DNA from 2 places in the Brevibacillus borstelensis genome. Region 2 is predicted to be linked to the other one. Evidence: riboswitches for the same ligand, from Rfam matches in the RefSeq annotation. Region 2 holds a riboswitch; the other holds the start of a gene.
What was found. Region 2 has a riboswitch for FMN ahead of ribD (bifunctional diaminohydroxyphosphoribosylaminopyrimidine deaminase/5-amino-6-(5-phosphoribosylamino)uracil reductase RibD). Riboswitches for the same ligand answer to the same signal wherever they lie in the genome.
Positions count from the first base shown of each region.

Region 1: linked by a shared signal. The riboswitch ahead of V5G20_RS22465 (ECF transporter S component) and the one ahead of ribD (bifunctional diaminohydroxyphosphoribosylaminopyrimidine deaminase/5-amino-6-(5-phosphoribosylamino)uracil reductase RibD) in region 2 are both predicted to bind FMN.

Region 1 is NZ_CP144922.1:4,680,728-4,688,785, forward strand. It holds partial or broken gene V5G20_RS22435 (class I SAM-dependent methyltransferase) at 1-358, opposite strand, end outside; gene V5G20_RS22440 (M42 family metallopeptidase) at 371-1,423, opposite strand; gene bcp (thioredoxin-dependent thiol peroxidase) at 1,481-1,954, opposite strand; gene V5G20_RS22450 (winged helix-turn-helix domain-containing protein) at 2,133-2,753, shown strand; gene V5G20_RS22455 (HAD family hydrolase) at 2,891-3,535, shown strand; gene proS (proline--tRNA ligase) at 3,625-5,091, opposite strand; gene V5G20_RS22465 (ECF transporter S component) at 5,411-6,016, opposite strand; FMN riboswitch at 6,278-6,430, opposite strand; gene V5G20_RS22470 (ABC transporter permease) at 6,693-7,490, opposite strand; gene V5G20_RS22475 (ABC transporter permease) at 7,497-8,058, opposite strand, start outside.
Region 2 is NZ_CP144922.1:1,401,378-1,409,435, reverse strand. It holds gene V5G20_RS06505 (bifunctional 3,4-dihydroxy-2-butanone-4-phosphate synthase/GTP cyclohydrolase II) at 1-1,049, opposite strand, end outside; gene V5G20_RS06500 (riboflavin synthase) at 1,063-1,722, opposite strand; gene ribD (bifunctional diaminohydroxyphosphoribosylaminopyrimidine deaminase/5-amino-6-(5-phosphoribosylamino)uracil reductase RibD) at 1,737-2,882, opposite strand; FMN riboswitch at 2,987-3,137, opposite strand; FMN riboswitch at 3,323-3,473, opposite strand; gene V5G20_RS06490 (NAD(P)/FAD-dependent oxidoreductase) at 3,559-4,647, opposite strand; gene yunB (sporulation protein YunB) at 4,826-5,545, opposite strand; partial or broken gene V5G20_RS06480 (pyridoxal-phosphate-dependent aminotransferase family protein) at 5,604-6,465, opposite strand; gene V5G20_RS06475 (TRAP transporter large permease) at 6,623-7,897, opposite strand; gene V5G20_RS06470 (TRAP transporter small permease) at 7,897-8,058, opposite strand, start outside.

The sequences.
Region 1 (8,058 bases), 2.3 Mb from region 2:
TCATCTGCTCCTGGATATGCAGCAGATGCAAAAAGGAGCGAAACGGGATCATAATCAGTGAAAACGTCTTTTGCAGATCAAAGGAGCGCATGTCTCCCTGGATCAGCCGAAGGCGATCCGCTACACCGTGTTTTTCCGCCTTTTCCTGCGCTCGCTTCAGCATCTCGGACGACAAATCCAGCCCGGTGACGGACAAACCCGCTTCTGCCATCGGTATGCTGGTACGGCCAGTCCCGCATGCCAGATCCAGCACCTCGCCACCTGCATGACGAGCCATATCGAGGTAAAACTCCACGTCACCTGCCATGCCGCGCTGTGTCAAGTCGTAGTAGTCGGCCCAGCGGTACATATCACTCATAGCAAAGTCCTCCTATGCTTGCAGCTCTTCAGACTGGATGTAGGCCAGGACCAGTTTTCCCGTATTCTCCAGCGCCTCTTTGTGTGTTCTTTCATGGGAGTGAGAAGCGTCCACGCCCGGACCGATCAGGCCGTGAACGATGTCGTATCCGGCTCTCAGCGCCGCGCTGGCGTCCGAGCCGTAATACGGATAAATATCGACCTGGTAGTTGAGACCCTGCTCCTCGGCCAGGCGCACCAAATGCTTGCGCAAGCCGTAATGGTAAGGGCCGGAGGAATCCTTGGCACAGATGGACACGCAGTATTCATCTGTCGTCTGTCCGTCTCCGATCGCCCCCATGTCGACAGCCAGATATTCGACCACTTGTGCCGGAACGCTGGAATTGCCGCCATAACCGATTTCCTCGTTGTTGCTGATCAGGAAATGCGTCGTATACGGAAGCTCGATGCCGCTTTCTCCGATATGCTTGAGCACCCCGAACAAAATCGCTACGCTCGCCTTGTCGTCGATATGGCGCGATTTGATAAAGCCGCTCTCGGTAACTGTTACACGCGGGTCAAAGGAGACAAAATTGCCTACGCTGATGCCAAGCGCAGCCACGTCTTCCTTTGTTTTTACTTTCTCGTCCAGCCTGACTTCCATGTTGCTTTCGTTGCGCTCCATTTTGCCAGCTTCCCGGCCATACACATGTACAGATGCCTTGGTCGACAAAATGGTGCCGGTAACAAGTCGGCCGCTGTCTGTCTCAATCGTGCAGTGCTCCCCCTCAATGGCATTGAATTCAAAGCCGCCGATCAAAGCGAGCTTCAGCCGGCCATTGCTCTTGATTTCCTTTACCATCGCGCCCAAGGTATCGACGTGAGCCGTCAGCAGACGATGCTTTTCCTTGTTTTTGCCCGGCAGCGTCGCCAGTACCGCTCCTTTGTTGGTTTTTACATAGTTGACGCCCAGTCGATCGAGCTCGTCTGCCACCCAGGACATCACCTTGCCCGTATTTCCCGATGGGCTTGGCGTGTTGGCCAGTTGGCAAAACGTTTCTACCATATATGCAGTGGACAAAGTCATTATTTGTTCCCCCATTGATTTATTGGTTGTCCCCCGTTCTCTCCATTGAGGAACGGATTACGGCCTGTGCAGCTCTTCCCGGATAAACGCGAGCACCTCCTGGACGTGCCCTTTTACCTTAACCTTGGGCCAGACCTTGGCGATGTTTCCTTCCGCATCGATGACAAAGGTCGTCCGCTCGATGCCCATGTACTCGCGCCCGTACATCTTTTTCAAGACCCATACGCCATATGCTTCCGCGATCTGATGGTCGGTGTCGGCCAGCAGCGGAAAGGGCAGTTCGTGTTTGGCGACGAACTTGTCATGGGATTTCACATCGTCGGGGCTAATGCCCAGTACGACCGTATTCAGCTTGGCAAAATCGGGATGATAATCCCGGAAATCGCATGCTTCTGTCGTACATCCCGGCGTCATGTCCTTTGGATAAAAATAGAGCACCACATTTTTCCCGCGAAAATCAGCCAGAGAAAGCTCCTGACCGTTGCTCGCCTTGAGGGTAAAATCTGGTGCAGCTTGTCCTGCAGCGACCATTTTTGATCCCGTCCTTCCACTAAAAACTGCTTTTCATTTGGTCTCATTTTACCACAAGCTTACAGCTACTTCATCCGCTTGCACGTTGCGCTTTTGCACAGAAAACGATAATATGGATGGATAGTAATGATAAAGAAATATAAAATTTGCGTAGGTAGCTGGATGGTGAAGAATGGCGATGAAAGAATTTTTTAACGTAACAGACCCGGAAGCCCTCAAATCCCTTGCTATACCAGAACGTGTAAAGATTTTGGAATTGTTTGAGGATCTTGAGCCCCGTACAGCCAAGCAGATTGCAACCGAGCTGGGGGAAAACGCCGCCCGTCTTCACTATCATGTGAAAGAACTTGTGCGCGTAGGCTTGTTGCAGCAGGTAGACACGAGAGTAAAAGGCTCGATCGTGGAAAAGTACTACGAGCCTGTAGCCAAAGTCATTCAGGTGAAGCTGCGGCTGATGATCGAGGAAAACGCACAGCAGCTGAGCGATATCATGTTTACCCCTTTCCGCACGACGGAAAAGGATCTGGTGCGTACGCTCAACCGGTTTGTAGCCAGCGACGTGGATGTGCGCAAGGAGTACAAGGATACGTTCGCTTACAACCTGACTGAATTTTATTTAAGCCAAGAAGAAAGAAATGAATTGGTTGCCGAGATTAGCGACCTTCTCCAAAAGTACAAAGGACTGAAAAATGAAAACGGACGACGGAAGTTTAAGTTCTTTGATGTCTTGTTTCCCGTTACTCCTCCTGACCCGAGTGAAGACGACGAGGACGACGACTTTGAAGACAACGAGGCATGAAAGAACTCATCTTCGCATAAGACTGAACGAACAATCAGAAATCGCAGCAGTATGCTGAAGCTGACCAGTATGCAAAAACAACCATGAAAACCATCCGCTGTGATGGTTTTCTCCATTTTTGACCAAGGAGGCTTACGATGCGCACCATTCTATTCGATTTCGACGGGACCGTAGCCGATACGCTGCCGATGATCTTCAATTCCTTCCGTTCTACCTTTCAGCACTTTCTTCAGCGCCACTACACGGATCAGGAGATCGTCGCGATGTTTGGCCCGCCTGAGATGGGGATTCTGGAAAACATGATTGCCAGCGAGCAATTGGCGGATGCCGTGACCCATTTTTACGACTTCTACGCAGCCGAGCATCGGCGCGTGTCCAATCCGCCGGAAATGATCCGGCTGCTCGACCGCTTGCAGCAAGCCGGCATTTCGATGGGGATTGTCACAGGAAAGGGCAGACGAAGCGCAGATATCTCTCTGAAAGAGTGGGGGCTTGCCCCTTATTTTGATGTGGTGATCGCCGGGGATGAGGTGACAAATCCGAAGCCCGATCCGGAGGGGATTTTGCTTGCGATGGAGCAGCTTGGTGCAACGCCCGAACAGACCATCTACGTCGGCGACAGCAACGCGGATATTATAGCCGGGAAGGCTGCCGGACTGGTGACAGTAGGAGTCACCTGGCTTCCGGTCACGCAAAAAACGGGAGGCTTTCAGCCGGAACCGGATTACGAGTTTACGGATACGGATGCGTTTGCGGAATGGGTATTGGGGCGTCAAAAATAAGACGCCCCCTTTTTCATTTCGTATTTGTTGGTCTAGCTTGGCCGTAAGCGTTCTTTCGTCGGGTTTGATTTTGGCCTGATGGCCTTGCCTTAGTAAGCCCGGGCAAACCAGACCGTGTGCATCGCCTCTTTGCCGCAGCAGATGCATGCGGATTTTTGTGCAGGCGGCTCGAACGGGATGTTGCGGGAGGTGAACTTGGTCTCTTCCTTTACCTTTGCTTCGCAGCCATTGTCGCCGCACCAGCCCGCAAGCACCCAACCCGCGATGCCGTTTTCTTTCTCGGCGGTCTCCGCGTGCTGCTTCAATTCTTCGAGCGTGTTGATCTCCAGATGCGAATGGGCATTGCGGAATTCGACTGCCCGCTGGTACATGTTTTGCTGGATTTCCTCAAGCAGGTTTACGACCGCCTCTACTGCATCCGCAAGCGGAGCCGTGATCTTTTCCCCGGTATCGCGGCGGGCCAGAATGACCTGACCGTTCTCGACATCGCGCGGACCGATTTCCAGACGGATCGGAACGCCGCGCATCTCCCATTCGTTGAATTTCCAGCCGGGAGTCTCCTCGCGCAGGTCAGCCCGGACCCGTACGCCTGCCGCTTTCAACTGATCAAAGAGCGGATCGAATGCTGCCATCACCCTTTCACGCAGCTTTGGCGGTCCAACCGGAATCATCACGACCTGCGTAGGCGCTACACGAGGCGGCAGCGACAGCCCCCGGTCGTCCCCGTGCACCATGATCATCGAGCCGATCAGGCGGGTAGAGGTCCCCCAGGATGTCGTATGCACGTATTTGAATTGATTGTCGCGGTCCAAGTACTTGATCTCGAAGCCCCGCGCAAATTTTTCTCCCAAATAGTGCGAGGTGCCGGCCTGTACGGCCTTGCCGTCCTTCATCATCGCTTCGATGGAGTAGGTGTCGACAGCGCCAGCAAACCTCTCGCTCGGCGTCTTTTGCCCCTTCCAGACCGGGATCGCGAGCAGTTCCTCCACGACCTCGGCGTAAATGTCCAGCATCTGCATCGTTTCCTGACGGGCTTCCTCCTCTGTGGCATGGGCGGTGTGTCCCTCCTGCCACAAAAATTCGGAGGTGCGCAGGAACGGCATCGTCCGCTTTTCCCAGCGGAATACATTTGCCCACTGATTGATGAGTACCGGCAAATCTCTGTAGCTTTGAATCCATTGACTGTACATATGGCCGATCATCGTCTCCGAGGTCGGCCGCAGCGCAAGGCGCTCCTCCAACTGTTCCCCCGCAGCTTCCGTAACCCATGGCAGTTCCGGGTTGAAGCCTTCTACGTGCTCTTTTTCCTTCTGAAAAAAGGATTCGGGAATCAGCATCGGAAAATAGGCATTGCGGTGGCCGGTTTCCTTGAACCGCTTGTCCATCGCCTCCTGGATCCGCTCCCACAGCTCAAATCCGTCCGGCTTGAAAACGATACAGCCGCGCACAGGCGTATAATCCATCAGATCCGCTTTTTTGATCGTGTCGATGTACCAGCGCGAAAAGTCTTCAGACTGCGGCGTGATTTCTTTGACAAATGCTTTTCCTTCTTTCAATGCCCTTCACTCCTTCATGAGCTTCTTTTCAAAAACGCAAAAAACCCCTATCCCAAAAAGGGACGGGGGAAACTCTCCCGCGGTACCACCCTGATTGACCGCTGCTGCCACAAGCATCTGCGATCCGCTCTAACCCGTTAACGGAGGGAATCCGGCATGGCTCGTCGCCAGCAGCTCCAGGATGGGGAGCAGGTGCATTCGTGCATCGACCTTTCAGCCAAGGGCCGACTCTCTGCGCCACATTCGCTACCTGCGGGTCCTTTCACAGCCATTTTCGCCTGTTTCTTGGGCAATATGGTAGCAGACCCGCCGGGCAATGTCAATTTCTTGCATAAAGGCTGAGTCTCGGTGCCAGCTTCACGTAGAGCGGATAAGCGACTACGGAGACCATGATTCCTTTTATCAGGTTAAACGGCACGATGCCGTACAGGATCAAAGACCATACGCTCTCAGCCTGGAATTGCGCGACCAGCTGCTCCAGCGACACCTGATACAAAGCCGCATAGGCGGGCAGCAGGAAGTAGGCGTTGGCTACCGCCATGACAGCCGTCATCAGTACAGTACCGATAGCAAGACCGGCCATGAAGCTCATTTTCCCCTGTTTCATCCGCTGCAGCCAAACCGCTGCGACGATGAAGCTCGCACCCGCCACTACGTTGGCCAGCTCGCCGATCAAAAGGCCGTCCGTATTTTTAAACAGCATGTGCAGCGCATTCTTCATCACTTCGACGATAACGCCTGCCATTGGGCCGTAGAGCAAGGCGCCGATCAATCCGGGCAGCGTACTGAAATCGAGCTTCAAAAACGTAGGCATGAGCGGCACCTGAAATTCCAGGTACTGCAAGACAAATGCGACCGCCGCCAGCATGGGAATCGTCACCAGCCGCTGCGTCGCTTGCGATGTGGGAATCGCGGTTCCTTTCATCTGTACCATCTCCTCATTGGTTTCTTCCTTCTTGAGGAATGGCAACAGCATACACCCGGACGTGCCCGCGTTCGGTCCTTGCACAGCAAAAAGCCCTGAGAAACAACATCTCCTCAGGGCTTTGGCACACATGCAAAGACAACGAAACAGACCTGTGCTCTTAAAAAAGGGTACGTAAACAGAAGGGCCGAAAAGCGGCACCCAGCCCGTCGTGCAATACCCATGCACAAGCAAACAAGCACGCACAGCGTACGTACTGTCGTCATCCTTCTCCCATCCAGACTGTACTGTCGGCTCTGGATTTGCACCAGATCCTGCACTCCGGAAGCTTTCGCATCGCGGAGGCTCGCGGGCTTACGCGCTTTTGGCGCGATCACCGCCGGTCGGGAATTTCACCCTGCCCCGAAGGAATGTATGTGATTTTACATGGATATTATACAGTGCCGCACTCGGATTTGACAATGCTGGAAGTGTTCCCTGCTATGGTCGTTGCGAATCTCCTGCGTAGCTCCCATCGCTTTTGGGAAACCTGCCGCAAATTTCGGCTATCATTTGCGGAGCAAACATGATCAGCCAGGGGAACATAGCGAGGTAGAAAGAAAGCAATTTTTCCCAATACGACAAAAGCATGCAAAAACCCTCCCCCAAGACGGAGGAGGGTCAGGCAGCAAGCCGATTACGACCCTGCTCCGCTGTATTTGCGCACACCCCAGTTCCAGACGACCAGTCCGATGCTGAAAAAGACGATTCCCACGACGGGAGTAAACGCCGCATACGCGTACCACGTTTCCTTGCGGAGAAAATACGCCGCCGGATACACGCCGACAAAGGCAAAGGGCAGCACGTACGTGAGCACAAACCGGATTACCTTGTTGTACACGTCGACCGGGTAACGCCCATACTGCTGAATATTCCAGATCATCGGCGAAATCCCTGTCCGGGAATCGGAGAAAAAGCTGATGGCCGCAATGGCCGTGTAGACCCCGCCATAGATCAGCATGCCGCTGACGACGAGACCGACAAACAGGAACGGGTCGTACCACGTAAAGGACAAATCCAGCTGAATAGCCGCATAGCCCATAATGATCAAACCGGTGATGACGCCAAAAATCCGGTCCGGTGCGATCGACTCAAGACAGACCTGTGCGAGATTGTGCAGCGGCCTGGTCAGGACGCGGTCCATCTCTCCGCGAATAATGTACCGCTCGTTGAAATCCCAGAAGCCGAAAAACATCGAAAACAGCGCGTACGGGATGAGGAAAAAGCCGTAAATGAAAATAATCTCGTCGCGCGTCCAGTCATTGAGCAGCGGCACGTGCTGAAAGACGACGACGATAAACACGAGGTTGATCAGCTCATTGATCAGATTGGACACGAGCTCCCCGAAAAAATCAGTCCGGTACGCGAGACGCGTTTTGAAATACTGTCCCAAATAAGTGGCAAAAATGCCCAAGACATGCTTGATTTCACCCATTGCTTCTTATCCTCCCTGCACGACCAGCTTGGTCTGGGCTCTGCGCCACAAGACGAAGATCGGGATGAGAATGACCGCGACCCAAATCGCCTGGAATCCGATCATTTGCCACGCGCGGGACGCCGGTATAGCCCCGGTGAAGATGACGCTGGGATAATAGTTGATCGCCTGAAACGGCAGATATCCCATCAGCGTCTGGGCCCAGCCGGGGAAAAAGCTGATCGGCAGCACCAGGCCGGAAAGAAGGTCGACGACTACCCGCTTGGCCCGCATCATCCCGTCATTGCGGAAGAGGAAAAAGGTAACGAGACCGGTCAACAGATTCAACTGCGTGTTGATGACAAACGCGAACATCAGGCTGAGCAGATACATGCCCCACGCTTCGGGCGTGCTCGGGAATTGAAACGGAATGAACAGGCTGATCAGGAAAATGCCCGGCGCGGCGAAAAACAGCATGCGGAAAATCCCTTCGCCGAATGCCTGCGCCGTCTTGACCGAGAGATAATTGTAGGGGCGGATCATCTCGATCGCCACTTTTCCCTCCCGGACCTCCTGCGCCATCTCCATG
Region 2 (8,058 bases):
GTCATCAGCCGCATCTGCTTTACGCCCAGATTGAGCAGAATTTGCGCCCCGATCCCGTAATCGCGAAGATCAGCGGGAAAACCGAGCTTTTTGTTGGCTTCCACTGTATCATAGCCCTGCTCTTGCAGCCGGTAAGCCTTCAGCTTGTTGATCAGTCCGATGCCCCTGCCCTCCTGGCGCATGTAGAGAACGATGCCTCGGCCCTCGGCCTCGATCATGCGCAGGGCAGCATGCAATTGCGGGCCGCAATCGCAGCGATGCGAACCGAATATGTCCCCGGTCAGGCACTCCGAATGGACCCTTACCAGGACGGGCTTGCTGCTGTCAATCTCTCCTTTTACAATCGCCACATGCTCCTTGCCGTCCAGTTCATTGGTGTAGGCGACAATGCGAAAATCCCCGAAGGCGGAAGGCAGCTTGGCCTCTGCTTCGCGCTTTACCAATCTTTCATGCTGCATGCGGTACTCGATCAGGTCGGCAATCGTGATCAGCTTCAGCTCAAACCGCTTGGCGATCTCGATCAACTGCGGAAGGCGAGCCATTGTCCCGTCCTCGTTCATGATTTCGCAGATGACGCCAGCCGGCTTCGCTCCGGCCAGCCTGGCCAGGTCGACTGCTGCCTCGGTATGTCCTGCGCGCCTCAGCACGCCTCCTGCTTTGGCGATTAAGGGGAAAATATGTCCCGGACGGCGAAAATCGTCTGCGCCTTTGCTCTCGTCCAGCATGGATTGCACCGTATGGGAGCGCTCATGCGCAGAAATGCCTGTATGCGTCCCAGTTTCATCGATAGAGACCGTGAAGGCAGTGCCTTGGCGATCCGTATTTGCTTCCACCATGGGAGCCAGCTTCAAGCGTTCCGCATGCTCTTGTGTGACAGGGACGCAGATCAAACCGCGTCCGTGCATTGCCATAAAATTGATCATCTCCGGCGTTGCCGCTTCGGCCAGGCAAACGAAATCGCCTTCATTCTCCCGATCCTCGTCATCCACGACGATGACAGGACGGCCGCTTCGCAAAGCCTCAATCGCCTCTTCAATGGTATGAAACATCGTTGTTCCCTCCTTAAGCGAAGCCGTGTTCCTGCAAAAAAGCCAGGTTCAGGCCTGCTGGTGCTTTCTGTTGTTCGCCCGGAGTCCTGCCGCCAAGCAGCCTCTCCACGTATTTGGCGATCACATCCGTCTCCAGATTGACCGGATCGCCGACCTGTTTTTCCAGCAGATTGGTCTGCTTGAGCGTATGCGGAATGATCGAAACGGACAGGCTCTCCTCGTCAACGGCCACTACGGTCAAACTGATGCCGTCTACAGTGATCGAGCCGCGCGGCACTACGTAGCGAAGCAGGTGCGGTTTCGCCTGGATCGCAAGTCTCACCGCATTGCTGTCCGTTTTTTTGGAGAGGATTTTTCCTGTGCCGTCTACGTGGCCCAAGACCAGATGGCCGCCGAGACGATCTCCGAGCTGCAGCGCCCGCTCCAGGTTGACACGCATCCCCGGCTTCAGGCTGGACAGGGCCGTCACCCGCCACGTTTCCGGCATGACATCTGCCTGAAAGCGGCTCGCGGAAAACGAGGTGACCGTCAGACAAACGCCGTTGACAGCGATGCTGTCACCCAGGCGAACATCCTCCAAAACGGCCGCGGCCCGTATCGTCAGCTTGCTGGACCGCTCGGTGACCGCAATGGAATCTACTGTACCTACTTCTTCAATCAATCCGGTAAACACGGCTTCCCCTCCTATCATTTGCAGCCCGCATTCCTGCGCGTTTCGCTATTGCTGGCTCCATCCGGCCATACCGGATAGCCGGTAATGCAAAGATCGCTTCCTCCGATCGGCTCGACATCCACGTCCGCCAGAGAGATGGCTTCCCCCATATGAGCTGCGCCCAGTCCCCCGTAGGGAGCAGGCGCCCCCTGTCCGCCGATCAGCTTGTAGGAGAGAAAATGCACGACCTTTTGAATGGCCCGTGCCTGCAAAAAAGAGCCGTTGACCGCCGCTCCGCCTTCGACAAACAGAGAAGTGATCCCTCTTTCCCCCAGCACCGCAAGCACCTGCTCGACTGTTACGCGCCCTTCCAGTCTCACAATCTCGGCCCCGTGGCTCTCGAGCTCTTTTTGCCTGCCGATGGGTGCGTCATCCGCTGTGAAAACGAGCGTCGGCGCCTTGCCGTCCCGTATCACGCGGGCTTCCGAAGGGGTCCGCAGCTGGTTGTCGAGAATGACACGAAGCGGCTGCTTTCCCCTGGCTATTCCCTGTTGGCGGGCCGTGAGCTCAGGGTCGTCCGCGAGCACTGTCTGAACCCCAACCAAAATAGCATCGTGCTCTCGCCGTAGCTGATGGACCCGCTGGCGGGCCTCTTCACCCGTAATCCAGCGGCTGTGCCCCGTATGCGTAGCGATTTTCCCATCCAGCGAAGCTGCCGTTTTGACGGTCACAAACGGTGTTTTCGTCGTGATGAAATGGAAAAAGACTTCGTTTGCCTTCTTCGCCTGTGCTTCTCCCACTCCCACTGTTACTTCCACACCCGCCTGTCTGAGGCGAGCGATTCCTGTACCGGCGACAAGCGGATTCGGGTCCGCCACTGCAACCACTACTCGCTTGATGCCGGCTTCAATGATCGCATTCACACAAGGAGGGGTTCTCCCATGATGACTGCAAGGTTCCAATGTGACGTAAAGCACGGCATCTTTCGCATGCTCACCAGCCATCCGCAGTGCATGCACCTCGGCATGTGGTTCACCCGCTTTTACGTGAGCGCCCATCCCCACGACTGCTCCGTCCCGGACGACAACGGCTCCCACTACCGGATTGGGACTGGTTTGTCCTCTTGTCGCCCTCGCCAAGTCCAGTGCCAACGCCATATACGACAAGTCATTTCCTGACATGAGTTCCTCTCCTCCCCAATGAAAAATGCCCTCGAAGCACGCTTCAGGGCATTGGGAAAGAAGCCTCTCGTTTTTCTGTTTTTTCACAGAGAAACGAAGGCCACATGCACCTTCTCCCATCCGGACTGTAACCGTCGGCCTTGGATTTTCACCAAGTCAGTCGCTCATGGCTTCAGCCATGGGCGAGTCGCGGGCTCAGACGCTGCTTTCGTCATTACCGCCGGTCAGGAATTTCACCCTGCCCTGAAGGTCATCTATTCATTTGCTGCCGAGCCGCCAGCCCGCAATCACGAGCCAGGAGACTACCAAGGCATGTCTCCTACTTCCTGTCGCGCGAGTCGCCATCACCCTTTCCCAATAAAAAATGCCCTTGAACAAGTTTCAGGGCATAGAAGAAGAAGCCTTTGGTGCTCGGTTTTTTAAACAAAGCCAAAGACTATAGCCACCTTCTCCCATCCGGACTTTACCGTCGGCCTTGGATTTTCACCAAGTCAGTCGCTCACGAAATATCTTTCATGGGCGAGTCGCGGGCTCGGACGTGCGTTCGTCATCACCGCCGGTCGGGAATTTCACCCTACCCTGAAGGTTGGATATTCAGTTGCTTGCATTATAACACGTTTTTTTACAAGCACTACACTTTTTTATTGGAAGTCGGCAGTTTCCCTCCTGTCGGCAACTACCGCTTTGTCATCCATGGTCGCAAGGCAAAAGCAAGCCAGCGCAAAGCATTGAAAGATTTGCCCTGCAAAATGCTCTCTCCCCACCTGCTTCCCAAGACAGGGACGATTCTGTCCAAATCCTCATTGTCCAGCCTCTCCACTGCCCTGCGTAAAACCAGTGAATTCTCGTAACTGCGCCGTAAAGGCTGCGTCAATTCTTCATAAGCGCCCTTGCCGCATATATCATACGCTGCATATATGCCTGTCAACAGCGCCGTGAATTGGCCAAATCCCAAGAAGGGCATCAGTGCGCCAAAGCAGTTTCCGACAAAAAACGTATTGCCAATCCTCGCCCTGCGGCAGATGCCGATCGGGTATCCGGTCACATGAAAGTGACTGGTAATCCTGAGCGGCTGACGCAGGTCCCGGCAAACCCGCTCGTAAAATAAACCCCAGCGCTCGTCGACATCAAGCCGGTCATTCTCTGGATAGTCGGGGTAGGCCATGACCAGGTTCGCTTCCGTGTCCGAAAGCGGGAGCAAATAGCCGTATCCCTTTTCCATATAGCTGTAATCCAGCCATGCACAAGGCGTGTACCTGTCAAAGTCTCCGGTTACCATTGCACCTTTTAGCGACACGGTCAGGTCTGTCCGGAAGTTATGCATTTTCCTTGTGTACTCCCCGTCTCCTGTGGCGACTACTACGTGCGTGTACTCCATCAGCAATTCCTCGTATGTCGCTTTGGACCGGTACTGGATGGCACTTTTTACCTGCCGGCCGAGCTGCCTTTCAAAAGCGTGCTCATGTCTGCCGCGGTAATTGATAAATCCCAGACTTCCTTCGATTTCCGCCTTTTGGCTCTGCGAGAACACCAGCAGCCTTTGGATGCTCGCAGTCGGCTTGAGGTAAATGCCGTTTTTCTCCGCGAAAAAGGCAACCGGATCCGTAATCGGCTTTTGCAAAATGGAGAGCATGGATTCAGCGTTCACAAAGCGGTCGCCTAACCGCTCCCTCACTTCGAAAACGGCGGGCGATATTCCGTGTTTTTCAAGTGTGATCGCGCAGGCCAAGCCTGACAGACCGGCGCCCATAATCGCAACCTTCACGCTTTCATCATCCGTTCGTCTGTTTTCCTAACATTCTTGACGAACCGACACCTTTTATTCCCTCTATCAGTTTCCTCCCTGGAATCTTCCTCCTCCATGTTTTGGAAATGCCCAAACGAGCACTCCCCGAAGCAACGGGAACGTGCTCGTTTTTGTAGCAGCCGCCTGTTTGGCTCTTTTACGGCTGCCTGGATACGTCTTCCGGTCTGGGCACATCCGGCTTTCCTTCCGGATTGTTGTACAAGTACTGAGGCACATCGCCAATGATCAGCGAATGGGTAATGGGAATCTTCGTCGTGATCGTCTTCTGGTCGGTGGCAAAAGGAATCACGATGCGCAAGTCCACTTCAACAAAAATGTAGACGGTTGCCAGGACCATATTGATGCCGGCCTCGGTCAATTCCGTCTCCAGCTTCGTCTTGACAGATCCGATCGGCACAAACGTCACCGGCAGATCCGGACCCATTTGCGCCAAAAAACTGCTGCCTGTCGCCAGCCCCAAAGGGATATAGCGGTCTACCTTTTCCTCTTCAAACTCCCTCAGCCGGTTCTGTACGCGGGAGGTGGTCTCCCCTACGATCCGGGCATACTCCTTGAAGTTGAACTGGTACGCCTGGATTCTCCCCTGATTGTCTTTTTCAATTTTGACGATCTGGTTGAAATCTACCCCTTGCTGGGCAATCCGCTTGGTGACCGCATCTGTAATCGCTTGTTTGGCCAACTGCTCGGCTTTTTGGGTTGCGAGAATCTTCAGCGTCGGTTCCAGGCGTTTTTCGATAAAAAACAAAAATTGAATGCTCATCGCCAAAAAAATGACCAGTGCGATAAAAAACGCTTTCGAACGAGAAAGCGGGTTCCTCCACCGCCGACGGGGTCGAAACACGGCCACGCCCGTCACCTCCCAGTTGGTACATCCTATGGCTGGGAGGCGCAAAAAATACGTAACCAAAAAGGAGTTATGACGGAATTTCGTATACATCCAGCGCGGCTTGCAGAGCTTCTCCGCGATGAACCTTCGCTCCCATGCGGATCAGCACCGCCTCAAGACCTGCCAACACGTGCAGGACATTCTTTTTCCGGCAACTGAAGCCCATCGTGCCGATGCGCCAGCATGCCCAGGTCAAAGTAGTTGCTGCGAATCCTCCGCTCTGACGGCTCAGAGAGATTCCCCGCCAGCCCGCGCTCCACGCTTTTTCTTTCCTGGATAATTCGCTCAGCCCGCTCATTGTAGGTGATCGGAGCCATTCCAGCGGGAACGGACAAGCACTTTTGCGTTCCGCCGACGACCGCATCGAGCATCCACCCGTCCGTATCGACAGGCGATCCCCCGAGCGTAGCCACAGCGTCTACCACGAGCAGCGCCTCCCGCTCTCGGCACGCATGTCCGACCCGGGCTAGCGGCTGCATGCAGCCGGTCGAGGTTTCGCCGTGCACGATCGCTACAATTTTCGGGCGGACGCGGTCCATTTCCCTGATGATCTTCTCTTCATCAAACACTTCGCCCCACGGCGCTTCCATGGTGTGCACCTCCGCACCTGAACGCTGGGCAATCTCCGTCAGAAGATGGCCAAATCGACCGTAGATGGGAACGAGCACTTTGTCGCCCGGTTCGATCAGGCTGCACAGCACGGCCTCAAGCCCCGAGCGGGAAGTCCCGTCGATCGGATACGCCCACTGATTGCGAGTGCAGAACAATTCTCGCAGCATTTCCATCACGCGATTCATCATATCGGTAAATTCGGGATCAAACTGCCCCAGTACAGGAGTTGCCATAACCCTCAATACCCGCGGGTCTACCTCAACCGGACCCGGAGTCATGATCGTGCGAAGCGACGGGTTTACTTCCTTCCATCTGCTCACTTGTTTACCCTCCTCGGCTTTTCTATTGTTCCTATTGTTTTTCGTTTTGCCGTCTGTTTCCCCTGCATAGCAAAAACCCTCTGAACCAATAAGGTACAGAGGATTTCTGCTCGTTCTATTTCACGCCGTCGATAAACCCGAGCGACAGCCACGGGAAGACAGCGAGCAGCACAATGAACAAAACCATGATAACCGCATACGGCGCGGCGCCCCGAACGATTGTGGATATCGGCGACGACGGGTCTACGCCTTTGAGCACGAACAGGTTGAGTCCGACCGGCGGCGTAATCAACGCCAGCTCCATGTTGACGACCATGATGATGGCAAACCAGATCGGGTCGAATCCCAGCGCTGTGATGATCGGATACAGGATCGGCAGCGTAATGACGAGAATGGATACCGTCTCCAAAAAGCAGCCCAGAACGAGCAGCAGGATATTGATGAGAATGAAGACGACCCATTTGGAAACAGGCAGGCTTGTCGCCATTTCGGTCATGGCCTGCGGGATTTGCAGCGATGTCAGGATAAAGCCGAACAGCATCGCCCCCACGATGATAAACAAAATCATCGCATTGGTTGCCACCGTCGAGAGCAATATTTTCTTGATGTTGTCCCAGGACAGGCTGCGATACACGAGTCCGGCTACGAGTGCGCTGAAGACGACACCGGCAGCAGCGGCTTCTGTCGGGGTAAAGATACCGGAGTAGATGCCGCCGATGATCAGTACCGGCATCATCAGCCCCCATATCGCTTTGCGTGTCCCTTGCCAGCGCTCTGCCCAGGTCGCTGGCGCCTCCTTGATGTGCCGCATTTTCCAGGAGGCGTATCCCATGAAGATCAGCAGCAGCAAGATCCCCGGAAGGACACCGGCGATGAACAGCTTTCCGACAGATTCGCCAGTGACTGAGCCGTAAATGATCATCGGCACGCTCGGCGGAATCAGGATACCCAAGGTTCCTCCCGCAGCGAGCAGGCCAAGCACCGCCTTTTTGTCATACCCGCGCGCCGTCATCTCGGGGATCGCCACCATCCCGATCGTGACCGCAGTCGCTACGCTGGAGCCGGAGATCGCAGCAAAAATTCCGCAGCACACCAGCGTCGCCAGGGCCAAGCCCCCGGGCAAATGACGCAGCCAGCGGCTTGCCATCTCATACAGCTCCTTGCCGACTCCGCTGAACAAAAGAATTTGACTCATCAGCACGTACATCGGCAAGGCGCTCATCGTAAAATCATCCAATGCCTTGTAGGCAATGATAGGGACTTGAGAAAGCCCGAGAGCCCCTCCGTTGAACCAGTACATGCCGATTGCCGCCAGTACCGCGAGAGTGAAGGCGACCGGCACCCCTACCAGCATCAGCGAGGCCATTCCTCCCGCAAAAAACAATCCCATTACGCCTCGCCTCCTTCCTGTCCGCGAATGTAGTCAACCAGTTGCAAGAGGAAGGCGAGACCGAGCAGCACGCCGCCGATGGGCAGCAGCATTTCCGGAATGTACATCGGGATTTGAAGCAGGGAAGCGGAGGTGAATCCCAGCTCCATCGACTGTTGGAC